4 regions of the Lysinibacillus sp. NPDC097868 genome follow, and region 3 is predicted to be linked to each of the others. Evidence: riboswitches for the same ligand, from Rfam matches in the RefSeq annotation. Region 3 holds a riboswitch; each other region holds the start of a gene.
The links. Region 3 has a riboswitch for cobalamin ahead of ACIQXJ_RS06750 (hypothetical protein). Riboswitches for the same ligand answer to the same signal wherever they lie in the genome.
Positions count from the first base shown of each region.

Region 1 (7,586 bases), on a different contig from region 3:
CTGCCATTGCAAGCTGATTACCCTTTGTATTTGCAAAAAATTGATATGGCACCCACGGTTTTTGCTTTGTAACAACCGCACCTGTGAACGTTAAATGGTCACGAAGCTTAACGATTAAATCCATTGGTGATAGCATTTTCCCTGTTCCTGTTGCAGGACACATATTTGTACAACGGCCACATTCTACACAAGAATATAAATCAAGCATTTGCTTTTGTGTAAAATCTTGAATACGTCCTACACCAATAGATGGGATATCTTCTTCATTTTCAGCATTTTCACCTGCTTCTTCAAGCGCCTCGAAGTCAATTGGTGTCAATGTACCTGTGCGATCTAAACGATTCATGTACACATTGAGTGGGCTGACAATCAAGTGGAAATGCTTCGATTGTGGCACATAAATTAAAAACGTTAGTAAAATTAATAAATGAGCCCACCATGAAATATAGAAAATAGTCGCTGCTGCCGTTGCTGGTAAAAAGCCAAAAATAGCTGCAATGCTTGAAGCAATAGGCTCAGTATACGTTAAACCTTCTCCATGCCAGATAAGACCCATACCGTTTGCTAATAATGTTGAAAGCATTAAGCCACCAATAAAAATTAAGACAAGACCATTTTTCCAGCCTCGTTTTAGACGTACTAGTTTTTCTACATAGCGGCGATAAAATGCCCATACTACCGCTACTAAAATCATTAATACTACTAGCTCTTGGAAGAAAGTGAATACACTGTAGAACATGCCAAGTGGTAAATGCGACCCAGGAGCTAACCCCTTCCAAATTAAATCGATGGCTCCTAACTGAACCATTAAGAAGCCGTAAAAGAACATAACGTGGATTAAACCACTTTTAGGATCCTTTAATAGCTTATTTTGACCAAACACATTCACCATTAAATAACGAATACGTTCTTGGACACTTTCATCAAACTCAACCTTTTTCCCCAGTTGTACGAATTTATAGCGTGTTTTTAACAGATAGATAAATAACCCTACTGCATAAAGCACAACCACGACTGTTAGAACAATGTTTGCAATAACTAATGGACTCATGGTTGGTCCCCCCTTTTAGTTTGTCGTAAATTTTCTCTCTTTGTGTTAAATTTTCTAGCTCATACGTAAATGTATGATATTCCACCACTATATTCACATTCTAATAAATGAGTGAGCATTCAGTCAACATTAAAACAAAAATATTTCTGATAATTTTATATTCTTACATTTTATAAGGAAAAAAGCTACCCTGAATTTTCCTTCAAAGTAGCTTTTTTGTATTTTAATTTCTCGTAACTAGCTCTTTTTCTAATAATTATTAGTGTTCTCTGTAATAAGTTTCACTTAAAATATTTATTTAATAAAGTGATTATTCACATCGTTACACTCCAGGCAATGCTTGCTATATACAGGCTCTAGCCACTATTGTTCCTAGAAAATTTCTTATAGAAACAACTTATTTTTTAAACACTTTCCCACTGCGAATATATTCAATATCAGGTAAATTTAAACGAGCATTAACAACACGTGCAGCGGCAAATAAATAATCTGATAAACGGTTTAAATACTTTTGCACAATAGTAGGTACATCTTGAACTTCTTTCATTAGCGTTACCATTTGACGCTCTGCTCGACGGGCAACAGTTCGTGCAATGTGTAATGTTGCCGCGGCAGGAGCCCCTCCCGGTAATATGAATCGCTCTAATGGTGGCGCTTCATCAGACAATGCATCAATACGCGCCTCCAATACTTCAATCGGTGCTTCCGCTAGCTTGTAATGACGCTCCTTCATAACATTGGCCAAATCTCCACCAGCATCAAAAAGCTCATGTTGAATTGTTTCTAAATCAACTAAAATGTCTTTAAATAATTCGCGATCTAATTCGCTCACTGCCTTGCCGATAAAAGAATTTAATTCATCAATTGCCCCGTATGTTTCAACACGTAGACTGTCTTTGTCAACACGCCCACCAATTAAGCTTGTTTTCCCTGTATCGCCTGTTTTCGTGTAAAGTTTCATCCTTTTTTCACTCCTATGCTTTATTTTTATAATTTTGTATTGCTTGTATCGTCGTCTCATAAACGCCTTTACCAATAATCTTACCGACATCTGTAATCGGCCCACCGTAGCGCATTTCCTCACCCTTTTGCGTTGCCGCAATAAGTAAGCTATCTGTCGCAGTGCCTGTTGCAATTGTTTCACTACGATAATCGCGAATGTTTTCCATTTGCAATGCCTTCGTTTTTGCTTCATTTGCAGTCATCAATGCTTGAAAAAATGCCTCTTCCGACAAACAACCATTGATGATGACCCATGTATTAATAGTACCAATATATGGCGTATCCTGTCTTTCGTGTGTGCGAGAGACATCTACAGCATTTCCAACACCCGCAGTGACAACGACAAACACACTACCGAAAGAAGCGCTATATTCATTTAGTGCATAGAGTTGTATAGGAACAGCGGTTAACATCACAACTGTGCTAGTCGGCGAAAAATGCTCTCTTTGTAAAAAATCTGTGACCTCTTGTTTCACATTATTAACTACATAATCTCCTGGTACAGAGCGATTTAATAGGCAGTCATACCACCCTATTCCAGGATTATGAACAGCTGAAGAAACTGTTTTTAGCGGGACATTTGATTTCAGTTGGATATAATCTGTTGTTACTTTAAAATCTTCTTTTACAATGACAGCTCGTTGCTGATATTCACTTGATGATGGCATGATTGTAATTTGTGGTTTAGGTATTTCTGGATGGGCATAGGTTGTCACTCTTGCCTGATATACGTCCTCAATTTGAGACGCTATTAATACTTTATGTGGTGCACCTAAAGCGCGTACACAGCCGCTTTCCATTAATAACAATTCATCGCAATAGAGGGATGCTAAATTCATGTCGTGCAGCACCATAATAACAGTTAAACCACATTCAATTGCTTCCTTACGCACCATATCTAAAATTTGACGTTGATGCGCAATGTCTAGGTGATTTGTCGGCTCATCTAGCAATAATACTTCCGCTGCTTGCGCTAAAGCTTGTGCTACAAAAACCCGTTGTTGCTCACCACCTGATAGAAACTCCAGTGATGTATGCTCATAGCGTGTGACGCCCGTTTGCTCCATGGCATATTGAACTGCTCGCTCATCCCTCTCTGACCAATGAGAAAAAAAGCCAGTTTGATGTGGATAACGGCCGAGTGATACTGCCTCACGTACTGTATTTGAAAATGCATTGGCATGTAATTGGGGTAGTACGGCCATCTTTTTTGCCAACGTGCGCGGATTATATGTTTTAATATTTTTGCCATCCAATAAAACAGTCCCTGCCGTTGCTGGTAATACGCCACTAATTACTTTCAATAATGTTGATTTGCCACTTCCATTTGGCCCTAAAATGCCAAGGACTTTCCCCTTTTCTACCGTAAAACTTACATCCTTAACGATTGGTACGTCCTCATAGCCACCTGATAGATGTTCAACGATAATCATACACGTACCCCCTTGCTTCTACGCTGCTTATAGAAAATATAAGAAAAGACAGGTGCCCCAATAAATGCAGTAATAACACCTATCGGTAGCTCACGTGGGATAATTATCGTACGTGCCACTAAATCGCAAATAATAAGTAATGTTGCACCATTCAAAAAAGATAACGGCAATAAATGACGATGATCTGAACCCCAAATCATTCGAGTCATATGCGGCACAACTAAGCCGACAAAGCCGATTGTTCCTGAAACAGCAACTGCCGCCCCAGTAAGCATGGAGCCTCCTACTAAAATTAAATATTTGCTACGCTTTACATTGACACCTAAATGCTTTGCTCGTTCCTCTCCATAGAGCAGAACATTTAGCTCGCGTCTTTGCGTCCACAAAATAACAGAGCCAATGACCACAAATGGGGTAATCATTTGCACATACGGCCATCCTCGCATCGAGACTGAGCCTAGTAACCAGCCAATCACTTGCCGAAGCTCTTCACCTGATAACGCTATCATTAGTGAAATGAGCGACCCTAAAAAAGAACTAAAAATAACTCCGGTTAAAATAAGTGTCTCCATTTTCAGAGAACGGTCTACTATTCTGGCAAAGCTCATCACAGCTACCATCGTTAGTACAGCCCCTATCATACTGAGCGTTGGCAATGCATACAAACCGACAACTGGTATAGAGATGCCGAAAAATAGTGTCATGACAGCACCGACTGACGCTCCTGAAGATACACCAAGCGTATACGGATCTGCTAACGGGTTTTTTAACAATCCTTGAAAGGCTGCCCCTGCAATGGCCAACGATGCTCCTACAAGACCTGCGAGCAATACTCGCGGCAAACGAATTTTCCATAAAATATTGGCAGCTGTTTCATCTGCCGCTTTATTCCAAAATACCTCTAACGGAATATGAACCGAGCCTATTGATACGCCACACCAGATGCTAACGATAAGTAACGTAATGGCTGTTACATAGGCAAAAACTGTTTTACTCACTCGAAAGCCTCAGGATAGACGGCTTTCGCTAACTCTTCAAGCCCATCTGCTAACCGCGGGCCCTGACGACTTGTCGTATTTTCATCTACTTGCACAATAGCCTTATTTTTTACAGCCGTAATTGTCTCAAAGCCTGCACGTTGTGGAATTTTTGTTAAAATATCGGGCACATAATTATAAGTGACCACGATGACATCTGGATTTTTTGTAATAATTTGTTCTGCATCAATTTTGAACCAGCCATCCGTATCAGCTGCGATATTTTCGGCATGAATCATCTCTAGCATCTCCTGCATAAACGTGTCCTTGCCAGGTGTGTAGATTTCTGGTTCATCTGACGTTTCTACAAAGACTTTCTTCATCTTCACGTCCTGTAATTTTGCTTGGACTTCCTCAACCTTTGCTTTCATATTGGCAATAATTTTTTCCGCCTCTGGTAGCTTACCAGTGGCGCGACCTAATTGCTCAATCGTCGTATATGTCTCATTAAAATCACTCGCGTTTTTCACAACAAATACTTTAACACCCGCTGCTTCCAGCTGATCCATCGCTCCCCCTAAAGAAGCTATACCTGATTCATGTGCAAAAACGATATCTGGCTGTAAAGCAATAATTTGTTCTATATTAAATTCCATACTGCCAACCTTTTCTTTGTCAGCAACCTCTGGTGGATAATCATCATAATCATTAACGCCAACGATTTTATCATTTAAGCCAAGTCCAAATAATATTTCTGTGTTACTTGGAATAAGAGAAATAATTTTCTCTGGCGGTGCTTCTAGTACAATATCTTTGCCAGTAGCATCTGTTATTGTTAGCGGGAACGTTGCTTCTTCTACCTGTTTTGTATCCTGCTGATCCTGCTGATCCTGCTGATCCTGCTGCTCTGTTGTTGATTTGTCGTTTTTCGGTTCTTCTCCACATGCTGCTAGAATGCCCATTGCTAAAAATGCTGATAACCCTATTTTCCAATACTTTTTCATTGTGAGACCTCCTTAGATTGTATGTGCATTTTTCAGCTCTGTTCACTTGATTGATCGATAGAATGTTGGCAACTTATTGCCTTTATGTTCAATTATTTATCGTCAGTAGCTTTCCAAAACAAAAAAACCCCCTCGTCATCATAACGAGAGGCGGTGCTTGCACAAAAAAACCACCATCCTATCCTCGTAGGCTGCAATGTATCGTTCTATAAAGGCAGGTCTCCTGGCTCGTGCTCCAAATGCTTTTTCATGCCTTCCCAAAAAAAATTCAGTGGCATAGATTGAAAAAACTCACACTTACAGTGGCGGGACCGCATCGGAATTACACCGATTTCCCTTTTCACTTTACTTTAGTAAAGAACCTTTATAATATTCAGTTGATTTTATTATACATGAAAATAGAAATAGATAACGATAAAAAAGAGACCCTGTATTAGCGTCTCTTTTTTAAGATCGTTGATTTCCACTGTGTGCGGACACTTTACGCTTCAATCAACTAGTATAATTCTTTGAGTGCCTGGCACTACATAGAACCTAACATAATGTCGACTCCTAAATCGGAAAAATCCACTTCGTTTTCCGCGTTCCCGCAGGATAAAAAAATTTTCAAAATTGTTTGTGTGCCTGACACCCGCTACATAATTTCCGAAAAATATTGCACAGTTTTCATTGGTGCGCCTATTTCGCGCAATGCCCATGTATCTTCTAAATAAATATCTGCTAGCTTTTCATACTTGTCGCCAAATTTGACTGCCCATTCGACTGCCACTACACTTTCGTATAAATGGGCCATTTTTTCGGCTACTCCCTTTGCCTCGTACGACTTCGTAGCCTCATCCAAACGACTAAAGACTTGCAATGTTGCTTCTGTTTTCTTCAGTTGCTCGCCTACAATTTGTACTAATGAACAATCAGTTAACTTCGTCAAACGCTCGCGCATTACATGGACAAATAATTCATGGGCATTAAATTTATCTACTAAGCGAATAAGCTCAAGTGCTAAAATGTTAGCCGTACCTTCCCATACCGTAAGTACTTGAGCATCTCTAAGTAAACGTGGCGTTACAAAATCTTCGATATAACCGTTTCCTCCATGCAATTCAATTGCTTCGCTTGCGTAATGTACCGCCTGTTCAGCTGTTTCTTTTTTCATGATGGCGATATTCAAACGATTAAGAATGATGTCCTGCTCATTCCCCTGACCACTCGTTACCTTGTCATATAATTGAATAAGATCAAAAACAGTAGCTACCTCTACATGTAACTTAGCAGCATATTTCCCTAATGTATCCTGAATCATTGGGTATTGAATTAAAGGTTGCCCGAACGCATTTCGGTTTGTGACATAATGCTTCGCCTCTAAATAACCTCGACGCATAATGCCAATGGAAGCTACGGCGTTACAAATTCGAGATAAATTAAGAGCCTCTAACATATAATAAATTCCTTTGTTTGGCTCTCCAACGACATACGCAAGTGCACCATCGAATTCCACCTCACCTGATGGCACTGCTCTGACTCCGAGCTTATCCTTTAAACGTCGAATGCGAAGGTGGTTAACCTTGCCATCATCTTGACGCCAAGGTACTGCAAATAATGTTAAACCTTTCGAACCTGCTGAAGCACCTTCAATACGTGCTAATACCATCGCCACACCACACATTCCAACATTTGATGCAAAGTACTTCTCTCCATACAAACGATAATGACTTCCGTCCTGTACAGCCTCTACAACATTTGCGCCGACATCTGAGCCTCCTTGCCGCTCCGTTAAAAATGTTGCTCCCTCATATAACTCTGTATCCCCTGTTGCACAAACATGTGGTAAAAACCTGTCCTTCAACTCATCACTCGCATAATGATCAAGCAAATACGCTGTTGCCATCGTTAAGGTAACTGGACAATAGAAGCCAGGCTCTGCATGTGACAGTAAATAGCCTTGTGCAAAGCTATACACATAATTTCCCTTTCTACCTAACTGTGGAATTTCCTTATGCACATAGCCAACGATCCCAGTGTTATATGTTTCTTCAATCGTTTTTTTGTAACCTTCATTGACCCAAATTTCCGATATATCCTCACCATAAGCATTATAGCGGTGCAGTTTGGGCTCTCCCTC
Region 1 is NZ_JBIWBS010000003.1:73,951-81,536, forward strand. It holds gene ACIQXJ_RS17225 ((Fe-S)-binding protein) at 1-1,051, opposite strand, end outside; gene ACIQXJ_RS17230 (cob(I)yrinic acid a,c-diamide adenosyltransferase) at 1,449-2,012, opposite strand; gene ACIQXJ_RS17235 (adenosylcobinamide amidohydrolase) at 2,026-3,486, opposite strand; gene ACIQXJ_RS17240 (FecCD family ABC transporter permease) at 3,483-4,484, opposite strand; gene ACIQXJ_RS17245 (ABC transporter substrate-binding protein) at 4,481-5,467, opposite strand; cobalamin riboswitch at 5,664-5,848, opposite strand; gene ACIQXJ_RS17250 (acyl-CoA dehydrogenase family protein) at 6,102-7,586, opposite strand, start outside.
Region 1: it holds a riboswitch for cobalamin, as region 3 does, so the genes downstream of both, ACIQXJ_RS17245 (ABC transporter substrate-binding protein) here and ACIQXJ_RS06750 (hypothetical protein) in region 3, are expected to answer to the same signal.

Region 2 (7,586 bases), 470 kb from region 3:
CTGACGTAAACCTTATTATGTACCGATATCCTTGCATATATCGGTAAATACATTAAAAACATAGTAAAATAATTCATTGCCAAATGGTTTTCAATAAACCTAACTAAGGAAAGGAATTCGCATTTTTCTAATCCACGTTTACTGAAACTAGTTCTTTATCCACTTCCGATCAGATACATTCTGAATGAGAATGCGTACTTATGAATAAGGCACTACCAGTTTTTATAATACATTTATCAATGGTAAATGACTACTGGATAAAGTTATGATTCGTATTCCCTCCAACGATATTTTTGGTACTTCGAGAGTAAACCAACACCATACAAACTAGAGTAAAATTAATAATGAGTCCTGTGTCCTCTGTCCCACCGAACTCATTTATAAAAGCGCCGGAATAAATAGATTGAGTTTCTTCAGATTCATTCCCAATCCACGTTCAATGAAACTCGTTTCTTTATCCAATTGAAATCCGAAACATCTTGTATGCACTTCAGTACTTTTAATGCAACTACGTCAAAGTCTTCATCTGTCTTCGCTTCTTCATAATGAAACCAACACTCATTGTCATCTGTTCCATATATATCTTCTCTTAATCTAAAACGATTCCCTACATCATGGGCAGTCACTTTGTTTGGTGGAACTTTTTCTCCCCAACTCATCGTTGTACCATTTTTTCCACAAACAGCTAATTCAACTACAAAAGAGCCACCATACCGATTAAATTGAAAAGTTACTAAGTCTATATTCCCTTCATTTAGTCTTCTAAAATGTGGAAACGAGCCTTTGAAGCCATGTTCTCTTAAATAAGGCACTACTAGTTTTTTTAACGCCTTAATCATTAGTATACGACTATTGGATAAAGTCATCATTCGTATTCCCTCCAACGAAATTATAAATGAGTCCGGTGCCTCATCGAACTCATTTATAAAAGCACCGATAAATGATATAGTTGATTTTTCATTTGCGATTATTCCCAATCCTCGTTTAATGAAACTAGTTTTTTTATCCAATTGTAATCAGAAACATCTTGTATACGAATTTGTACTTTTGATGCTACTTGTTCAAAATCTTCGTCTGCCTTTGCTTCCTCATAATAAAACCAAGGGTCATTATAACCAGTTTTCTTTGTATTTTCCCTCAGTCTACAACGATCATTTAAATTTAGATCATATGTAGTTACTTTGTTTGCAGGAATTTTCTGTCCCCCAACTCGTTGTGAAACCATCTTTCCCACATATAGCTACTTCTACCACAAAAGAGCCACCATAACGATTGAATTGAAAAGTAATGACATCCATATGCTCTTCATTTTGTCTTCTAAAATGTGGAAACGAGCCTTTGAAACCATGTTCTCTTAAATAAGGTACTACTAGCTTTTTTAATGCTTTTATCATTAATAGACGACTATGGGATAAAGTCATAATTTGTATTCCCTCCGATTTTAGCTTTACCAACGATATTTTAATATAAATAATCAAAATTCTATGTCAACTTTTATTTCTAATCATAAATTTCATAAGGAATTCCTTTTGACTTCAAATACTTTAACACAGCTTTACTTGCACCTACTTTACCTGTTTTATCACTTTTAAAGAAATGCCATTTCGCTCCGTTAATTTCCTTTGCATCTCCAGTCGTACCATTAATTAAAAGAAAGTCCTTATCAATCTGTTTAAAAGATTAAAAACAAAGATATATTTTATTTTCCATCATAATACTAAAAATTCAGAAAAAATAAAATAACATTTTTTTACTTGATTTTAGCAAAAATAATTATCAAAAATTTTAATTTCACCTTAATTAATTCCCAAAATATTATTATTTTTTTAATTCCGAAATACTAGTTTTTATAATAATTTTTCATTAAATATTTCACATTAAATTCATTGTTTTAAATAAAACAAATATTTTAGTTTTTGTTATAAACATGTAACAAGACTATCTTGTCCAAAATACAGACAAAATCCCCTGAGAATTTTCGCCTCTCAGGGGATGTTATTTTTTAGAGTACGCTTGTAATGAAAAGATCGTTTTCTCTTATTCTAGATAATCAATATGTTGATTGCTGTACTTGTTGTCGTAATGTTTTGGCAGCAGCAACCATATGAGCGAGCGCTGCAACTGTTTCAGGTTCTTTTCTCGTTTTTAGACCACAATCTGGGTTGATCCAAAATTGATTTGTCGATAATACTTGGAGGCTATCCTGCATGATACTTAACATTTCTTGTTCGCTTGGCACACGAGGACTATGAATATCGTAAACACCTAATCCAATCCCTTTTTCATATGGGTTTATTTGCAGTGATGCAATTAGCTCTCCATGACTGCGTGACGTCTCTATAGATATAACGTCAGCGTCCAATGCACTAATTGGTTCAATAAAATCATTGAACTCACAGTAACACATATGTGTATGAATTTGTGTTTCATCCTTTACACTAGCCGTAGCGAGCTTAAAAGCCTTCACTGTCCAATCCAAATATTCGCCCCAATTTTCTTTACGTAAAGGCAAGCCTTCACGTAATGCAGGTTCATCGACTTGAATAATAGCAATGCCAGCCGCTTCTAGTGCCTCAACCTCTTTCCTTAGTGCAAGTGCAATTTGATAGGTTACATCTTTTCTTGCGATATCGTCACGTACAAATGACCAGTTTAAAATCGTAACGGGACCTGTTAACATTCCTTTCACATATCGATTTGTTAAACTTTGTGCATAGGCAGTTTCTTTCACTGTCATCGGTGCTTCCCATGCAACATCACCGTAAATAATCGGTGGTTTCACACAACGTGAGCCGTACGAAACGACCCAAGCTTTTTCTGTAAAAGCGAAGCCTGTTAGTTTTTCACCAAAGTATTCCACCATATCCGTACGCTCGAATTCACCATGCACTAGTACATCAATATCTAAATCTTCTTGTATGGCAATCCACCGTTTCGTTTCTTGTGCGACAAAGTCAGCATATGCTTCATCTGCAAGCTGTTTTTTACGCCATGCATTACGTGTGCGCTTCACTTCATCAGATTGAGGAAAACTACCAATCGTAGTCGTTGGGAATAGGGGTATCTGCAGTGACTGTTGTTGAATAATCTGACGCGCATTATAATCATTTTGACGTTCAAAATCCTCTGTTGACATCGTTTGTACTTCTTGTTGAACTGCTAGATTATTTCGTACGGAATGTTTTTTTAATGCTTCAATTGCTTTCATGCTCTCAGAGATAGTATGATTTGACGTGTGATTTTTTTCTTTTAAATATTTAGCCACCTCTGATATTTCTGCTAATTTTTCATCAGCAAATGCAAGCGCATTTTTCAAGACAGGCTCTAATTTTGTTTCAAGTGCGGTCGAAATCGGCACATGCTGTAAGCTACATGACGATTGAACCCACAGCTCCTGTGCACTAGTCAGCTGTTCAATTGCCCTAACTGTTGTACTTACCTCTGCTAAATTTGCCCTCCAAATATCTCGTCCATTAACAATACCTACTGCCAATACTTTATCATGTGGAAAGCCAAATTGACGTAGCGCCTCCATATTTTTCGTATAGCCATGAACAAAATCCAAGCCAAATCCTTGTACAGGGAGTTCAATAAGTGTGTTATAAGCTGATAACGATTCAAAATAGGTTTGTAACATAATATTAGCCTCTGGTACAGCCGCTGCTAATTGTGTATATATTTCTTGCACAAGTTTGACCTCTGCCTCATCTAATGATGTGACTAATGCAGGCTCCTCTAATTGAACCCAGTCAGCACCGGCTGATACTAGTTCTTGGATAACCTGCGCATACAGTGGTAGTAGTGCTAAAATAAACGCAACTTGTGATACTTTATCGTAACCTTTTGTTAGCTTGCAAAATGTATATGGCCCGATTAGCGTTGGCTTTGCAGTAATGCCATATACTTCTTTAACCTCAAGGAAATCTGCAAGTATTTTATTGTCTGTTAGTTGCAGAGCTTGTCCTTCATATTCAGGTACAATGTAATGATAATTTGTATTAAACCATTTTGTCATTTCACTAGCAACAGCTTCTTTATTTCCACGCGCTACCGCGTAATACGTTTGTAAATCAACCTTTACACCCTGCCAGCCGAAGCGCTTTGGCACTAAGCCAAACATCATCGCTGTATCAAGCATTCTGTCATACGGGGTGAAATCCCCAACAGTGACAATATCTATACCGCTACAAAGCTGCTTGTCGATGCGTGCAAGACGAATTTCTTTCATTTTTTGTAAAAAATCTTCTTCTGTAAGTTCATTTCTCCAAAATGCCTCTAATGCCTTTTTCCATTCACGGTCTTCCCCTATGTATGGGTAGCCTATTACAGTCGTTGTATACGTCATATTACTTCTCTCCTCTGGTTTAAAATAAAAAAACCATCTTCCTTTTTTGGAAAATGGTAGTTAATGTATATCTAAATTAGCTATGACGAGGCGATACGATAATATATTAATTATCGTATATATTCGTTAGTCGCACAGTGCCGATTCGGTCACATCTCACCACCTATTTCCACGTAGGTTATTTGGTGTGTACTAGACATTGGCAGGTCTCCTGGCTTCTCATCAACACGCCTCACAGCCTTCCCAGTTCCCCAGTGGCATATGTGATTTGCTCCGATTTACAGTTGCGGGACAGCGTCGGATTTACACCGACTTCCCTTTTAAGCCAAACTTTCATTTGGCACCAACTCTTACACAATATTTAATTATGTTTCTTACTATAACATACATTTTTCTGAAAAGTATAACTTTTATGAAGATATGTATATTATTTCGGTACATAGTTCTTTTAGTAATTCTCTATTGTACTGATTGACGACATCATAATATAACAATCTACTAACAAAGAGGTATTTAAAGGAATTTGTTGAATATATAGTTATAACAAGAAATACTGAGGAGGATTACTATGATTGTCGGATTACATCACGTACAATTAACGATTCCAAAAGGTACCGAAGAGCAAGGGAAAGGGTTTTATTGCCATGTGTTAGGGCTCAAAGAAATAGAGAAACCAGAATCCCTTAAAGGGCGTGGTGGATTTTGGATACGAGTTGGTCATCAAGAAGTACATGTTGGCACAGAAGACGGCTTTGATCGACTAACAACGAAAGCGCATATTGCCTATCAAGTAGAAGATGTAGCATATTGGAAAAAAATATTAACAGAGCATCATATCGAAATCCTCGATTCTGTTCCAATTCCGAATTTTGAGCGCTTTGAATTTAGAGATCCTTTTGGTAATCGGGTAGAAATTATTCAGCCAATTTAAATTTTAAAAAAAGCAGCCATCGATGGCTGCTTTTTTATTTACAGTTTAAAGTGCTGAACCTCTTTGTTTAAATTCTCTGCCATCGATGCTAAATAATCTGTATTCTTCGAGATTTCATCCATTGTTGCAACTGTTTGATCAATTGTGGCAGTCGTTTCCTCTACACCAGCTGCAGACTGCTCTGATATAGCTGCAATTTCATCGATAGAACGATTGATTTGCTCAGTTGCTGTTGAAATGCCCTGCAAGTTTTCTGTTATCCCTTGAATATTACTAACCATACTATTAACAGCAGAGGCAATTTGTTCAAAGGTAGTATTAGTAGTCGTAATTTGCTCTGTGCCCCTTTTCACTTCTTCATACCCCGTTTGAAGTGATGCTGTTACCCCAACTGTTTCGTTTTGAATTCGTGTTACTATAGATGAAATATCCGTCACTGAATATGATACTTGTTCTGCAAGCTTGCGCACTTCGTCAGCCACAACAGCAAAACCTTTGCCTTGCTCCCCTGCACGTGCCGCTTCGATTGCAGCATTCAATGCTAATAAGTTGGTTTGATTGGCAATATCGTCAATGACAGAAACTAATTTAGATATTTCCTGTGATTGCCTATTTAAGCCTTCTACTTTTGCAACAGCCTCTTGGACAATTTTATCAATAGCAAACATTTGCTGTGTTGAGTTATTCATTAAATGTTGGCCATTTGTAGTAAGTTGCAATACTTCACTCGAATAGCCTTGTAAATCTATGCCTTGTGCATTGGCTTGCTGGACATTTATTTTAAATGTATCAATCATTTGCGCTAAATCCCCTGCATTTTGTGCTTGTGATTCAGAGCCCCCCGCTAGTTCAAGCATTGTTAGTGCAATTTGTTCTGCACCCGTTTTCACTTCTAAAGAAGATTGTGCAAGTTGTTCACTGTTGGCAGCAACATTGCCTGAAACAACATTTATAGAACCAATAATTTCATGGAGCTTACTATTCAATGTATTTGTCGATTGCACAAGTAAGCCGATTTCGTCCTTCATTCTTCCAGGCAAAGAGGGCTGACTAATATCGCCATCTGCCATTTGCGATATTTTTTCTATTACTGCTTTTATCGGATTAGCAATCATATACGCCGATATGTAAGCGGTTACAATTGCAACTACAGTTGTGATTACTCCTATCATTAAACCGACATTCATCGTTTTCTTCGATTGAGCGATCATTTCCTGCCCAAGCTTATTAATAGATGCTTCTCTTGCACTTGCAAGGTCCCCGTATCCTTCTCTAATTTCTACTGCGAGACTATCAACAGAATTAAGGTTTTGAACAGCCAATTCTATATTTCCTTTATCATATTCATCAAATACTTTCGTTTGTACAAAACTTCGCCATTGTCTTGCTTTTTCAACTGTTGCCGTTAAGCTTTTATCTGTCGACAAATCATTTAATATTGTATTATTTTCTTCTGCAATTTTTATATAATCATCAAATTCCTGTTTATAAATTTGATTTCCTGTTAGGACGTAGCTTTTAGCAGCAGTTGTTCGAACACTAATGGTCGATGATAACTTTTCACTTGCTGTTAACAACTGTAATTCTTTATTAACAATTTCTTCTCCAGCAGCAATAACACGTTTATTGGCGAAAAAGCTATAGGTGTTAAAACAGGCGATGAAAAATACAACAATGAAAAAAGCACTTAAAATTTTAGCTCTAATTGTTTTGAACCTAAGTATTTGCAACATACTATTTTCCCCTTTCGTTCGTGAAATTCGTTCGTGAAATTATATAAATTACTACTATTGAACAACTAATTTCGCCAATATTTGCGGGCAAAGCTTTAATCTATTTCTACCTAAATATAACATATATTACCTATAATACCCATGACTCGAACTATATATTTCCCACTTAATGATCAACAATAAAATTCCCATAATACGTGCTTTTATAAGTACACTTTGACTAATAAAGTTATTTTTATATCATTCCTTACCCTTATTTTGATTTCTCTATTTGCACATTGCCTAGCATTATTTCTATGAGTAACAATGCATAGTTACTAGTGTTTTTTGTATGCACTATTTATCAAACTGAAACATTTGTAATGAAACTGTAAATTCAAGCGATAAAGCCTTATATATCAAGGTTTTTACATAAAGTACGGCTCCCTGTGGAAACATTTACCTCGCAGAACCCCTACTTTTTCATGCTACGATTATTGCAACAGCAAGCAAACAGATATGAATTTACTGCTCGCTTACAGGAGGTAAAAACAGCATGAAAAAACAATTCTTAAAAACTACACTAGCATTATCGATT
Region 2 is NZ_JBIWBS010000001.1:1,836,517-1,844,102, forward strand. It holds gene ACIQXJ_RS09085 (DUF4304 domain-containing protein) at 420-869, opposite strand; gene ACIQXJ_RS09090 (hypothetical protein) at 968-1,225, opposite strand; gene ACIQXJ_RS09095 (DUF4304 domain-containing protein) at 1,167-1,421, opposite strand; gene metE (5-methyltetrahydropteroyltriglutamate--homocysteine S-methyltransferase) at 2,051-4,345, opposite strand; cobalamin riboswitch at 4,530-4,708, opposite strand; gene ACIQXJ_RS09105 (VOC family protein) at 4,914-5,276, shown strand; gene ACIQXJ_RS09110 (methyl-accepting chemotaxis protein) at 5,315-7,009, opposite strand; gene ACIQXJ_RS09115 (C40 family peptidase) at 7,545-7,586, shown strand, end outside.
Region 2: it holds a riboswitch for cobalamin, as region 3 does, so the genes downstream of both, metE (5-methyltetrahydropteroyltriglutamate--homocysteine S-methyltransferase) here and ACIQXJ_RS06750 (hypothetical protein) in region 3, are expected to answer to the same signal.

Region 3 (7,586 bases):
ATGTTCAAACGACGTACTTTTAATAGACGATCCATTGCGTGCAGATAAAGTCCAGAGCCACATTGCTGAGTGGCTAGCTGAACGTGATGAACAACTACTCGATGCCTATTTGACAGAAACTCTCGATGCACAAACATGCCTATTACAGTTGCAAAAGTTGATTAAACAAGAGCAAGTATTTCCTTGCTTTACTGGTGCGGCATTAAAGGATATTGGAATAAAAGAATTTTTATCACAGCTTCCCCTACTGACGGAGACTCAATTCGACCTTCAAGCATCATTTCAAGGTGAGGTATTTAAAATTCGCCATGATGGTTCTCAACGGTTAACTTTTATCAAAGCATTGCACGGAACTTTACATACACGCCAAGACTTTACATTTGGTGATGTAACTGAAAAAATAACTGAAATTCGTTTATATAATGGAAGCCGTTTTGACACAACACAAGAAGTGCAAGCAGGAGAAATTTTCGCGGTAAAGGGGCTTAGTCTTGCAAAAGTCGGTGATATTTTAGGTAGTACAATACCTCCTCAGCCATATGAGCTCGTGCCTACGTTACAAGCTAAAGTACAGTATGATGGACAACAACACATAAAGGAGGTTTTACAAGTATTCCGTTTACTTGAAGCCGAGGAACCATCGTTGCGAGTCGTTTGGCATGAGAAGTTCCAAGAAATCCATGTACATATTATGGGTGTTATTCAACTTGAAGTACTTGCTGAAGTGTTAAAAAATCGCTTTTCACTTTCTGTTACTTTTGGTGAGCCAAAAATTTTATATATGGAATCAATCGTAACGACTGTAACAGGATACGGTCATTTCGAGCCTTTAAAACATTATGCTGAAGTACACCTGTTAATGGAACCTAATATTCGTGGAACTGGTAACACTTTTGTTAATGCTTGTCATGCTGATGATTTATCAGTTGGAAACCAACGACTAATTGAAAAACATCTATTTGAACGAGACCATCACGGTGTTTTAACTGGCTCCCCCGTTACGGATGTATGCTTCACCCTTTTGACAGGACGTGCTCATATCAAGCATACAGAGGGAGGCGATTTTCGCGAAGCAACGTTCCGTGCACTTCGACAAGGCCTAGAGCAAGCCGAAAATATATTGCTTGAACCATATTATCGCTTTAAATTGAAAGCATCGAATGATTTTATCGGTCGTATGATGAACGATATCCAGCAAGCAGATGGTACTTTTGATGCCCCCGTATTAACAGAGGAACAAGTAACATTAACAGGACGTGTACCCGTTGCAACATTTATGCATTATAGTACTACATTCGCTGCTTATACGAACGGCAAAGGGTCAATATCGTTACAATTTGATGGCTACGATAAATGCCATAATAGTGAAGAAATAATAGCGCAAATCAATTACAATAAACAGGCAGATCCCGACTATACATCCTCCAGTATTTTTTGTGCGAAAGGAAAGGGCTATTCAGTTCCTTGGTATGAGGCAAAAGAAGCCATGCATTGCTTGTAATCATCCGAGAAACAGCATTTTCCAATAGCATAATAGCGATTAGGGATGGTTTTATCGGTTATTTAGTCATTTTTATTGGCGATTTCAAAAGTTAACGGCAAAATTCATCAATATTATTTACCATAATAAATGACTGAAGGCATCGAGAATATCTCGATGCCTTTTATATAAATCCTATAAAGCCTTTTTTGCTTTCGCAACAAAAGTATTAGCTGATTCCACAATTACGTAACCATTACTATTCGAAAAATCAACAAGAACCGAACCAGGTTTACTCTTTAAAATTTGTAATTGCTCAATTAATTGGAGCAATAATTGATGACCATTGCCTCGTGGATGCCAATTTAAATGATAATCATTTAAATCTTTAACCCTTTGAAGAAATTGAGCATATTCGGACTCTACATACTTTATTAAATGTACTATTTTATTACTATCTTGATTTGTATGAACTACTAACGACAACTCTTCTAAATAGGTGTGATAGAACCGCATAACCATCGAGCAAAGTAAATCATTGACTCTTGCAGCACTTAAAATGGGCTTCGGCTCTAAATCAAGCCTATCTAAATTTGGTTTAGCTCGAATCGAATCAATACGTGTTATTAAATGATACGGCTCACCATTTACTTCATAAACAATTGGATTTGTTGGCATGTACATCATAAAGCCATTCTTTTTTGTTTTCAGCTCATCCGCCACACTTGCCTTAGCAAATAGGCAGCCCTCATACACCTCATTTTGAATCCAAATGATGTCTTTATTATAGAAAATTTGATTAAATAAACGTTCTTTTTGAATAAGTCCTGTTGCTAAAAACTGATCAACAAGTGCTTCAATGACCATTCTAGTTTTTGGCTGCTTGGCAACTTCAATGCGCGGCAGTTTACAAATCTTCATATCTTCATATTGCTTTTCCTGTGTTGTACAAACATGAATCTTCGTCATACGTGCACCTCGTTTCGTACATATTTTCAAAACAAATGTTTAGATCACATAAAAACGGATTTCCTGTTTTGAGAGGAAATCCGTCATCCGGCTAATCATTATCATTCATCCAGCAACATCAAACACTGCACCAATTGGAGAGATTTGGCTCGATGCCGTATCCCTATATTTGCTTTGGTTTTGGTCGTTTGACGTACTGGGACGAATAGAACATTCTGTTTTGTCAACATGCCACCTCCTATTCCTCGTAGGTTACTGGTGTGTACTTGTAACAGGCAGGTCTCCTGACTTATGATCATTGCTTCTTTTCACCTTCCCATCATTTGACAGTGGTCTTCGAAAAGTCGCTCACATTTACAGTTGCGGGACAGTGTCGGACTTACACCGACTTCCCTTTTCAGTAAATTGCACGCAATTTACACCTATTACTACACGCTATTCAGTTGTAATAAAATTTATAGTATCGCTAGTATACTATTAAATCATATTGTAAAGTAATGGAATTTCAATGTCAATGAACAGTACAACGTATCTATTTGGACTTACAGATTAGTATAGTGTTGAGTACATTCGTAAAAATGATACTTTTCCATCCAAATCAAAGCTAATTATTTTCAAATATCATTCACTTTCCATCGCTTGAAATAGCTTTTGAGCATAGCTATCGGTGAAATTAAATCCATCTTGTTCCTTGTACTGTTCATCGACAATTTCGCCAGCTTTCATTACATAAATCCGTTCACTTAAATATGAAACTGCTTTTAAGTCATGGGAAATAAATAAAATAGCCATGTTTCTTTCTTTATTTAACGTAATTAATAAATCGATAATTTCCCGCTGAATTAAGCGATCTAAGCTAGAAACAATTTCATCACATACTATCAATTTTGGTTCAACTAGAAGTGAGCGTAATAAATTTACTCTTTGCTTCTCTCCACCACTAAGTTCAGAGGGCAGAGATTGTAATATATCGTTTGATAACTTGACCTTCTCAAGCATCGTTTGTAAATAGGTGTCCGTCAAGAATTTTTGGTGCTGCAATGGCTCCTTTAATAGTTCCTTAACCGTCCACATAGGGTTTAAAGCATTACTAGCATTTTGGAATATAATTTGGCACTTTTCATAAAAGGACTTCCGATTGTTCTTTGTGATTTGTTGATTTTGAAAATTTAAGGTCCCTTTATCAGGTGATTCTAGCTGCATAATGACTTTGGCTAAAGTACTTTTACCGCTTCCACTTTCTCCTACAAGTCCGACGATTTCGCCTTCTCCTACAGTAAGGTTTATATTTGCTAACACTTGCTGTCCTGTTCGATAGCTTTTATTTACGTTTTCTACCCGAAGCAACTAAAACGCCTCCTAAAAATGATTTGTGACAAGCCGTTTTGTATACGGATGTTTTGGTTGCTCAAAAATTTCTGTCGCTTGCCCCTTCTCGACAATCTCTCCATTTTTCATCACAACAATCGTATCCGCTAGTGAAACTGCAACTCCTAAATCATGGGTAATCAGTATAATAGTTGTTCCCAGTTGAGCATGAAGATTTTTTAGTAATGTAATAAAATGTTGTTGATGTAACATATCTAAGGCAGAAGTTGGTTCATCAGCTATCAATATGTCTGGCTCATTATACAATGCACAGGCTAGCATGCAACGTTGCAGCATACCACCTGACAACTCAAATGGATAGCAATTTAATACATCATCGGTCAAGTTTAATTCCTTTAATATAGCGGTCATTTTAGGCACAAACATTTCTTTCTCCTCGCCCATTCGTAAGGCAGTAAACATATACAATTGTTGTTTCATTTTTTGGGTAGGAGAAAAGCTATTTGTAGCATCTTGAAAAATAGTAAAGATATGCTTTGTTCGTAACAGTAACCTATCTTTTTTTGACATCGCCATTATATTTTTCCCATTAAAGTACACTGCCCCTGTTGCCTCAGCTTGTGGCGGGAGCATTCCTAAAATAGCTGATACGGTTGTGCTTTTCCCACTCCCACTTTCACCAATAACTGCTGTAATTTGGCCTTTCGGCACAGTTAACGAGATATTGTGGATGAGATTTTTATCGTTCACTCGAACTGTTAAATTGTCGATTTTAAACATGTGATCGTTCTCCTCCTTGTTTGAAAGTGTTCCCGATCGCTTGCACACATAATATCGTCGCAAAAATCATAAACCCAGGAAAAAGGCCGATCCACCAAGCACCAACGAGTAAATCATTTTGCGCTGTATACAGCATCGTTCCCCATGATGGGATGGCTGGCGGCACACCGATACCTAAAAAGCTTAAAGACACTTCGGTAAAAATCGCACCAGCAAAATTAAATATCGTCACGACAAAGATGGCTGGCAAACTATTACGTAATAAATGACTAAATAATATTTTCCACAATGGGGTACGGAACATTTTAGCCATTTGGACATATTCCATTTCCTTCAAACGAATAAACTCCGAGCGCACGATTCGAGCTGTGACAAACCAGCCTGTGAATCCGATAATCATTGCCATTCGCCAAACACTTCCTTGCATAATTGCTTGCAGGGCAAGCACAATTACCAAGGATGGGATCGTTAAAAAAGCCTCTAAGATGCGCATCATAATTACATCGACGGCACCACCAACAAAACCGCTAATACCACCGTAGATAATGCCTATAATGCTAGAAATGACGACTGACACAATGGCGATGAAAAGTGTCACTTTCCCCCCAACAAGTATTCGTGATAAAACATCTCTGCCTAGCTGATCTGTACCGAGTAAATGTGTAAGATTAGGTGCTTCATAAATATGATTCATATCCATTGCATTTGGCTCAAAAGGTGCCAACATTGAGGAGAAGATGGTTGTTCCTAATATTATACAAAGAAGTGCAAGCCAAAATAGTGGCATCTTCTGTCGTTTTCTCATACTATTTTCCCTCTTCTCAATCTAGGGTTAATGCAAATCATTAAAACGTCGATTACAAATAAGCAAATGACCACCACAACACCAATAATCAGAATGGCTCCCATAAGTACAGGAAAATCCTTGACCATAACTGATTTCACTAGCAGTGATCCTAAACCGGACCAGCCAAAAAGTGTTTCAACTACTATGGAACCACCAAAGAATGAAGGAATCGTCACACCAATATAATTGATATACGGAATAACAGAATTCCGAAGTATGAGGTTTCTTATTTGTCGGTCTGGTACTCCATTTGCACGCGCAACTTGGACATAATAGCTACGATTCTCTGCCTTAACACTGTCCTGTAAAAAACGTGCGAATATACCAACATGAGAAATCACTAAAACGATTAGAGGGAGTACGATATGATTTAAACGATCAAGCCAACCTCCATTCTCACGCACATCATTCATACCTGAAGAAGGAAACCAACCAAGCTTTAGCGAAAAAATTATAATACAGACAATACCTAGCCAAAATGGGGGAATCGCAGAGCTCGCAAGACTAAAGATGGATAATCCTCGATCCAATAAAGAACCTTCTTTCATTCCTGCCCGTAAACCTAGCCAAGTAGAGACAATTGTAACGATAAATAATGTGAGTGCCACCAGCTGTAATGTGTTCGGTAAACGCTCTAATAAAATCGTTATTACTGGTCTACCTTCTTTTGCAGAATAGCCTAAATTCCCTTTTACCGCTTCACCTAGCCAAGTGCCATATTGAAGAAGGACTGGTCTATCTAAGCCAAACGCTTTTTCAATTCGTTCTTGCTCAGCTGTTGTTAATGTTTGAGCATTACCTCCATAATAAGCCGCCGCCTGATTGCCAGGTGCAACATGCATAATGAAAAAAGAGAGGAAGCTCACGATAATGAGGACAATTGTCCCCATTATCACTCGCTTCCCAATCCACTTAGCGATCATTCCATTCCCACTCCTCGACATTCCATAAGAAGCCGGCACCGTGATGACCTAAAATACGCTCTTTAACACCACTAATATTTTTATTAATGCCATAAACAGCATCAACATAGGCAAAATAAGCGAACGGTGGATCTTCTGCTAGCTCCTCTTGTAATGCCATATAGACTTCCTTACGTTTTTCAGGATCGACAGTTGTTCTTCCTTCCTCTAGCAAAGTATCTACTTTCGCATTTGCATAGCTACCATAATTGTAGCCGGCACTTGTTACGCTAGATTCGTCAGAATAGAATAAACTGTACGTATGGTGGTCGGCATCATACGGACTTCCCCAGCCCACCATAAACGCTTGTGATTCTTCAATAACGATATTGCTCCAATCAAGTGCAGCTACTTCTACATCTGCCCCTATTTCTTTATAGCCTTGCGCGACATAATTGGCCATATTGACGCGAACTGTATCTGTAATCGGTGCAGTAATAGTAAAGGCAAGCTTGTTACCGTCTTTATAGCGGAATCCATCATCTGCTAATAACCAGCCTGATTTTTCTAATAATGCTTTTGCTTTTTCAACATCAAAAGTATAATGTTCAATATTTTCGTTTACATAGGCATGCTTTTGTAGCGGCGAATACGCTTCTGTACCATAACCATGTAAAATACCTTTGACAATGCCAGCTCGATCTGTACCGTAGCTTATCGCCTTTCGAACATTGACATCCTTCCAAAGTGGATACTTCATATTAAATAACACGCCACGATAATCTGCTGATTCAACTTCATACATTTTTAACTGCTCTACTTTTGAAAGTTCTTCAACCTGATTCGGATCAAGTAAGGCAATATCTACCTCACCCGATTTTAGTTGTAATGCACGAACATTACTATCAGGAATAAATTTAAAAATGACTTTTTCAATGGATGCTTTTGTTCCGAAGAAAGATGGATATGCTTTAAGCGTTAAGCTAGTTCCTTTATCCCATTTCTCAACCATATAAGGTCCAGCACCAATAGGTTCTTGGTTAAACGTAGCCGTTCTCATCTCTTGTCCTTCAAAGACATACTTCGGCAAAATTGGCACTGTTAATTTATCTAACATTGGCGTAAATGGTTCATCCAATTGGATTATCATCGTTGTGTCATTTACTTTTTGCATCGCAGTAACATGGATAAAATCTGACTTTAAATAAGACCCATTTGTATCATCAAGAATACTGTTAATAGTAAACATTACATCATCTACTGTTAACACTTGCCCATC
Region 3 is NZ_JBIWBS010000001.1:1,368,320-1,375,905, reverse strand. It holds gene ACIQXJ_RS06755 (GTP-binding protein) at 1-1,501, shown strand, start outside; gene ACIQXJ_RS06750 (hypothetical protein) at 1,676-2,449, opposite strand; cobalamin riboswitch at 2,707-2,890, opposite strand; gene ACIQXJ_RS06745 (ABC transporter ATP-binding protein) at 3,071-3,796, opposite strand; gene ACIQXJ_RS06740 (ATP-binding cassette domain-containing protein) at 3,809-4,558, opposite strand; gene ACIQXJ_RS06735 (ABC transporter permease) at 4,551-5,363, opposite strand; gene ACIQXJ_RS06730 (ABC transporter permease) at 5,360-6,328, opposite strand; gene ACIQXJ_RS06725 (ABC transporter substrate-binding protein) at 6,318-7,586, opposite strand, start outside.

Region 4 (7,586 bases), 290 kb from region 3:
CTTTTTGACCTGTAGGGTAGAAGTATAAGTCAAATGCATAGTCATAGTTGCTAGCTCCTTTTAATGACAGTTGAGCATATTCACCTGCATCCAATTCAATTTTATACCATTTCTTTTCATCAGGTAGCTTGAATTCACCTTTTTCGGTATTCATACTATTTTTATTAAGCACTGTGGCATTATTTAGGCGCTCTTCTTTTGTTTCAGAATAGCGCTTTGGTAGGTTGTTTAAATCGAAGCGCATTGCTTTTAATGGGTCGACGAGGCCATGGCCATAGGTTAGATCGTAGCCTCTTTCACCTAAATCCTTTGCGGTCATTTCGAGTATAGCCTCTATTTCATGAGGCTTTAAAGTGGGATATTTTGATTTTAGTAGGGCTGCTACACCCGCAACTACAGGAGATGCCATTGAAGTCCCACTAAATGCTGTGAAGGAGGATCCCTTTTTTTGATCATAAACGGTACTATAAATATCTTCTCCTGGCGCAACTAAGTCCACTGATGGTCCATAGTTAGAATAACTTGATAGCTTATTGCGTTCATTTGTAGAACCAACGCTAATGACACCTTCGAAAGAAGCGGGGAAGGAGTATTGATCTGTTGATTCATTGCCTGCGGCAGCTACAATCGTAATGCCTTTATCGATTGCTTTTTTAACGGCTTCCTGTATTAGTGGAGATTCTCCATAGCCACCGAGACTCATATTAATAACGTCAGCGTTTTGTTCAATAGCATAAAGTATACCTTGTGCAATAACAAAATCATTTGCGGTTTGTTTGCCGTTAAAGACATCTATTGGAAGAATTTTTGCTGTTGGAAAAATACCATGTCCACCAAGCCCATTATCTTTAGTAGCTGCAATAATGCCTGCTACATGCGTCCCATGTGGATCAGAAAAGGATGTATTGGCAGGTGTTGCTGCATTATATGGTGGAAGCACTTGAGACTTCAATTCTGGATGTTTATAATCGACACCAGAATCGATAACTGCTACTTTGACCTCATGATTTCCTGCTAATGATAAAGCCCTATCAATTTGCAGTAGGTTTAAATGATACATATCCTTTTTCTTTGGATCTACTACATTACTAAAGGATTGGTACTTGTAGCTTGGAGATACACTTTTGACTCCAGTTTGCTTGGCATAATAAGAAACAGCCTCTGTTAATGTTACGCCTTTTTTTAGTTGGACTACTTCGTAACCTAATGAAGGAATCGATCGAATTACTTTTGAACCAATTTTACTATGTACGGTCTTAGCAAGACCCGAATGTTTGACGATAATAGTATCAGCACTAATCCATTCGTTTCCTCCTGTTTGATAGTTGAACTGCTTTAATGCTTGCTTTTTGTTGCTAGCGAGCATACTTGTCACCAATTCTGGGTTCTGTGGTGCTTCAGCAAAGGCAGAAGCAGCAGGAACCATTAGTGCAGAACATGCTACGACAGCGATTGATTTCATCACCCAGTTTTTCAATTGTTTTTCCTCCTTGAGTAAATAATGGTATTTCACTATTTATAACGGATGGAGAATGGAAAGGTTTCATACTACAATAAATTTTTTTAAGATTGTTTGAAAATTGTTTGAGTGCCTGGCACCCGAACAGGCACCTAAACAATTTAGAGCTGTTCGATAAGTCTTTGTAAGTCTTTCTTTGAACGAGGCATCGGCATGCCATCGTCAAATAGCTTTTTGTTTTGTAAGGCGAGTGTTATTTCAAAAACCCAAGGACGTTCAAGGTGGGCTAGTTCCAGTAACTTCTCTTGATAGAACAATTCGACCGGATCTCCATCGTAAATGACTTTCCCAGCCTCCATTACAATTATTTGATCCGCCCATTCATAAGCCAAAGCGATATCATGGGTCGCCAATAAAAAAGTTCGGTGACCATTTTCTAATTTAGCTAAGTAATGTAAAAGTTGTGTAGCATAATAATTGTCTAGTCCAGCAGTCGGTTCATCTAATAGTAATACAGAAGGTTCCATTGCCAGCACACCTGCCATGGCAACACGTTTTTTCTGTCCGACACTTAAAAAATGTATGGGCTTATCAAGTAATGACTCAACCTCTGTTTGTGCTACAGCCCAGGCGATTTTTTCCTCGATTTTTTCTTGAGTCCAGCCAAGATTTAATGGCCCGAAAGCGATATCTTGCTTTACTGTGCCTGAAAAAAGTTGATTGTCAGCATCTTGAAATACGATGCCGACCTGCTGACGTAATGCTGATAATGCTTTTCTAGAATAGCTAAGCGCTTCGTTGCAAAACGTAATGCTGCCATCGGTCGGTTTTAAAATTCCATTTAGATGCTGAAATAGTGTTGATTTCCCAGCACCATTATGACCTAGTAGGGCGATTTTTTTTCCCTTAGGTATTTGCAATGAAATATCTGTAAGGGCCTCGGTACCGTCTGCATAGGCATATGATAAATGTTTAAGATCAAAATAAAGCTCTGTCATGAGAAAAAACCTCCATATAATACGAGGAATAAAAAAATAAGAACAATTCCAAACCAGTTTTTCTTGCTATAGCATACACTGTCTTGCCAATAGACAGATTCGCCACCACGTGCCTGCATCGCATTATTTAGTTCACGACTACGTTGAAACATTTCTGCAAACAATGCTGCAATAAGCATGGAAATCGACCGTAGCCATTGTATAGGTGATTGATAGCCAAGACGTGATTGTTGAGCAAGATGAATTTTATGCATGCTATTTAAAAAGATGAAAATAAATCGATACGTTAACTCTACTAATTCTACAAATAAAGCAGGCAGATGCCATTGACGTAAGACGTGACAAATAGATTGGACCGAAGTCGTTAAAATTAAAAAGTATAAACAGCTAATACTGCCTAATACAGAGAACAATAGCTGCTGTGCTGTAATTACGCTTTCATTTCCGATGAAAACTGTCCAATTACTAAGAGAAAATGCCCAGAAATGTGCTGGGAGGTTACTTGAATTTGGCGCAATTGAAATCAAAATAGATAGCAAACTGGATAGCAGAAAAAATCCTGGTAACAGCAGTAATTTCGCATAATATTGGAAAGGGATTTTAGCGCCTAAAATGATAAAAGCACTCATTACAATAAATGTAATGAGTGAAATAAGTTCATCTCTCACGATAAGCGACAATAGCAGTAACCCCAAGGAAAACGTCATTTTTTCTAACGGATGAACGGACGCTAGTTTATTCATATAAGCATACTTATCAATGAGTAACATCGCTTAACCTTCCTTATGCTTGCCTCGCATATAACCTACGAAATAGCCAATAAAGCCAGCACCAATCGCGGCTTGTAATACGAATAATAAGCTTTCGATTTCACCACTTGGTGGCTCCCATAAGCTTTCAAACCATGGTTCATATTCTGCATTAATTTCACCGATTGCAGCTTCAGCTTCTCCGTCTGCACCACCGAATTCTGCACCTTTTTGTACGAAAAGAGGGATGATTGCTAGAAGTACAACGACAGCTAGTAGCAGTAAATTCTTTTTCATCCTAATGTGCCTCCTTTGCTGAGAAAACACGTAGTGCCTTTAATTCGCTCACATTGTATTTTTTTAAGAAATTCATAACGATAACTGTTAAAATCCCTTCACTAATTGCTAGAGGGATTTGCGTTAAAGCAAAAATACCTGCAAATTTTGTGAATGAAGCCATAAAGCCTCCTACTTCAGAAGGGAAAGCCAGTGCTAATTGAACTGAAGTGACAACATATGTACCTAAGTCCCCAAGCATCGCTGCAAAAAAGACAGCAATAGAGAATGATAGACCGATTTTTTGAGAACCTTTAAAAACAAAATACGCAATAATTGGTCCTACAATTGCCATAGAGAAAGCATTCGCACCTAAAGTGGTAATACCACCATGCGCTAAAAGTAATGATTGGAATAATAAAACGATTGTTCCAATCACACTCATGGCTAATGGTCCGAAAAGAACTGTACCAAGACCAACGCCAGTAGGATGTGAGCAACTTCCTGTTACTGATGGAATTTTCAGTGCCGATAGGACAAATGCAAATGCACCCGATAAGCCTAATATCATTTTCGTTTCAGGATTTTCATCAATTGTTTTCCGAATAGAACGTAATCCTAAAATAATAAATGGAATCGAAATGACCCACCAAAAAATTGCCCATTCAATCGGCAAAAATCCTTCCATGATATGCATAGCAAACGCTCGTTTTGGTACTAGTAAAAAAGCCACTAAGAAATAACTAAGTTTCCAAAAAGAAAATTTCAATACCTTTCCTCCTCAACAGTAAATTTCGAATGTAGCGTGCGCAATAAAAAAGCACTTCTCCGTTTCGGAAAAAGTGCATAGCTGAAAAAGCAAATAGAATTGTCATTTGCCAAGCCGCACACCTATCCTCGTAGGTTGAAACGATCACGATTTTCTCGGCAGGTCTCCTGGCTTTAGTTCAACATTTTATAGGCCTTCCCGTCCTATGGACAGTGACATTTTCTATAAAATTCCCTAGTACAGTGGCGGGACCGCGCCGGACTTGAACCGGCTTCCCTTTTAAGCGAAATGTATACACTTCGCACCGAAAAAAGATGAAGTTGTGAGTTTTCACGAAGAAGTGTAACATGTTTTTCCAATCAGAAGCTATCCTTTTTTTGTAAAAAGTTTTTTTAAAAAGAATAACAATCTAGAAAATTCAGATAAATGTAAGGAAAAATCGATCAATTTCAATGAAATATTTGTTGAAATTTTATTAAAAATCTAATAAATAAAAAAGAAATGTTGAAAAGTATAAAAATAATAGGCTATGATAGAAACAGTTTTATATTCGTTTTATTAACATTTCATTTCAAAATTTAAATATAAATCCATCATTAAGTGCTCGAAATACTTCGAGATAATAGGGAAATCGGTGTAAACCCGGTACAGCCCCCGCTACTGTAATAGCTGATGAAATCGCAATGCCACTGAAGACTTGGGAAGGCGCGAAAGTAAGAAGAAGCTTAAGTCAGGAAACCTGCTTAGTTGATGACATGCAAACTTTTCGGAGGGAGAAGTGAAGCGAGAGCGGATACGTATATATTCGTTTTTATTTTGGCTTCTATAAAACCTTTACTCTTCGATATCGAGTAAAGGTTTTTTCTTTTTCCTAAAAGAAGAATGAGGGGAGAAAAACAATGACAACTTGGAATTTAGAGGGCATGAAAACCCATCTTTTTATTTGTAATGGTAGTAGTTGCATGAAAAAAGAGGCTGAGGAAATTACGCTCGCAATTCGAGACGAAATAGAGAAATTAGCACTCGATAAGGAAATACATACGACAAGAACGCGTTGTAATGGCAGATGTAAAGATGCTTGTGTTGTGATCGCGTATCCACAGGGAAATTGGTATCGTGTACCAACAGTTGAGCATGGTAGAACACTTGTACAAGATTTAAACCATGATTCTTTACATAGTGAGCATGTTTTTACACTGACAGAAGGTACGTTGCAACGTACCCCGCAAACAACAGCCATTAAAGGCATCGACAAGGTGAAAGAGGGGTAAAAAATGGCGCAAAAAGGAAAGATTTTTGTTGTAGGCTTTGGACCTGGGGATTTCAAACATATTACGACACGTGCTGTAGAGGCATTGCAACAAAGTGAATTTATTATCGGTTATAAAACGTATGTGGAGCTCATTCAAGATTTAGTAAGTGCGAAGTCGATTGTTAGTACTGGTATGACTGAAGAAGTGTCACGAGCACAAGAAGCGGTACGTCAAGCGGAGGCCGGAAATATCGTTTCTGTTATTTCGAGTGGTGACTCAGGCGTATACGGGATGGCTGGACTTGTATATGAAGTACTAATTGAGCTTGGTTGGACGGAAGCGACTGGGGTTGAAGTCGAAATTGTACCAGGGATCTCTGCTATTAATTCGTGTGCAAGTTTGCTAGGCGCACCGATTATGCATGATTCTTGCACGATTAGTTTAAGTGATCATTTAACACCTTGGAATTTAATAGCAAAGCGTGTTGAAGCTGCGGCGATGGCTGATTTTGTAATTGCTTTATATAACCCAAAAAGTGGTCGCCGTACACGTCAGATTGTAGAAGCACAACGGATTTTACTAGAATATCGATCACCGGATACACCTGTAGGACTAGTGAAAAGTGCCTACCGAGATCGTCAGGAGATAACGATGACAACTTTAGCAGAGATGCTCGAGCATGATATCGGCATGTTAACTACAGTTATAATTGGAAATTCATCGACATTTTTCTATGACAATAAAATGATTACACCGCGTGGCTATCAGCGCAAATATACACTTGGAGAAGAAAAACAGCCTTTACGTCCACATCAGCGTTTAAGAGAAGAAAATGAACCGTGGGCAATGAACCAAGAAACAGGTACTGCACGCCATGACTTTGCTGCAGATCCAAACGCAGGACGTCTGAAAAGTAGTATAGCGATAGCACCTGCGCCTGTATTGGTACCAGAAAAATCATCTTTAGAAATGGCAGCAACTGCACTAGCCATGGTTAAAGGAACAACTGTCACAAAGGCAAGAACAAAGATAGTTCAGCAAAAAATGGAGTCGATTTTTGAACTAGCTGTTAGTCCTGGGGTAGCAAATAAATTTTTCACTCCTCAGCAAATGATGACGCTAGCTGAAGTTGTAGGAGAAGAAGGTACGATGGAATATACACCTGACCATCAAATTCATTTGAAAATCCCAACTACAGACCCAGATACAATTACAGAAAAATTGAGTGCAGTAGGCTTTTTACTTGCACCGATTGGAGATGTGCTGTCATTAAAGGCTTGTGATTTCTGTTATGGGGAGAAGGCAGATTCAATTCCATATGCAGAGGAAATTCAAGCAAAGCTAGGTGGGTTGTCGTTGCCAAAAACACTGAATATTGGCTTTAATGGCTGTGGCATGGCGTGTTATCGTGCAGTATTTGACGATATCGGCATCGTCTACCGGAAAAGTAAATTTGATGTTTTTATCGGTGCGAAACCAGTAGGTCGTACAGCACATGCGGCACAGCCGGTCGTAGAGGGACTAGAGCCAGAACAGCTTATTCCGCTTATTACAGACATTATTGAGGAATATAAGGCAAATGCACATCCAAATGAACGCTTATTTAAGTACTTCAAACGGGTGAAAAAAATATTGCATTTTACGTATCAAGATATGTCGTCAAAAATAAAAGTAGAGCCAGCTCCGTGCGGCGACTAGTGAGGAGATAAAAGATGAAAGCAATTTTATTTGTTGGCCATGGTAGCCGTTTAGCAGCAGGAAATGGCGAGGTACGAACGTTTATAGAGCAAATGACACCACGTATCGATGAAAGCTTTTTAGTAGAAACATGTTTTTTAGAGTTTGCCTCTCCAAACATTGAAGATGGTATAACGAACTGTGTGAAGAAGGGTGCTACTGAGGTCCATGTAATCCCAATTATTTTACTTCATGCTGGACATTCAAAACTGCACATTCCAGCAGAAATCGAACATGCACGTGAGCATTATCCAAATGTTACATTCACGTATGGGCAAACAATCGGTATTCATGATGAAATTTTTGCGATTTTAGAAGACCGCTTAGCAGAAATCGGCTTTAATA
Region 4 is NZ_JBIWBS010000001.1:1,074,546-1,082,131, forward strand. It holds gene ACIQXJ_RS05120 (S8 family peptidase) at 1-1,477, opposite strand, end outside; gene ACIQXJ_RS05125 (energy-coupling factor ABC transporter ATP-binding protein) at 1,621-2,457, opposite strand; gene cbiQ (cobalt ECF transporter T component CbiQ) at 2,454-3,227, opposite strand; gene ACIQXJ_RS05135 (energy-coupling factor ABC transporter substrate-binding protein) at 3,231-3,503, opposite strand; gene ACIQXJ_RS05140 (energy-coupling factor ABC transporter permease) at 3,505-4,251, opposite strand; cobalamin riboswitch at 4,392-4,575, opposite strand; cobalamin riboswitch at 4,833-5,012, shown strand; gene ACIQXJ_RS05145 ((2Fe-2S) ferredoxin domain-containing protein) at 5,151-5,522, shown strand; gene cobJ (precorrin-3B C(17)-methyltransferase) at 5,526-7,202, shown strand; gene ACIQXJ_RS05155 (sirohydrochlorin chelatase) at 7,217-7,586, shown strand, end outside.
Region 4: it holds a riboswitch for cobalamin, as region 3 does, so the genes downstream of both, ACIQXJ_RS05145 ((2Fe-2S) ferredoxin domain-containing protein) here and ACIQXJ_RS06750 (hypothetical protein) in region 3, are expected to answer to the same signal.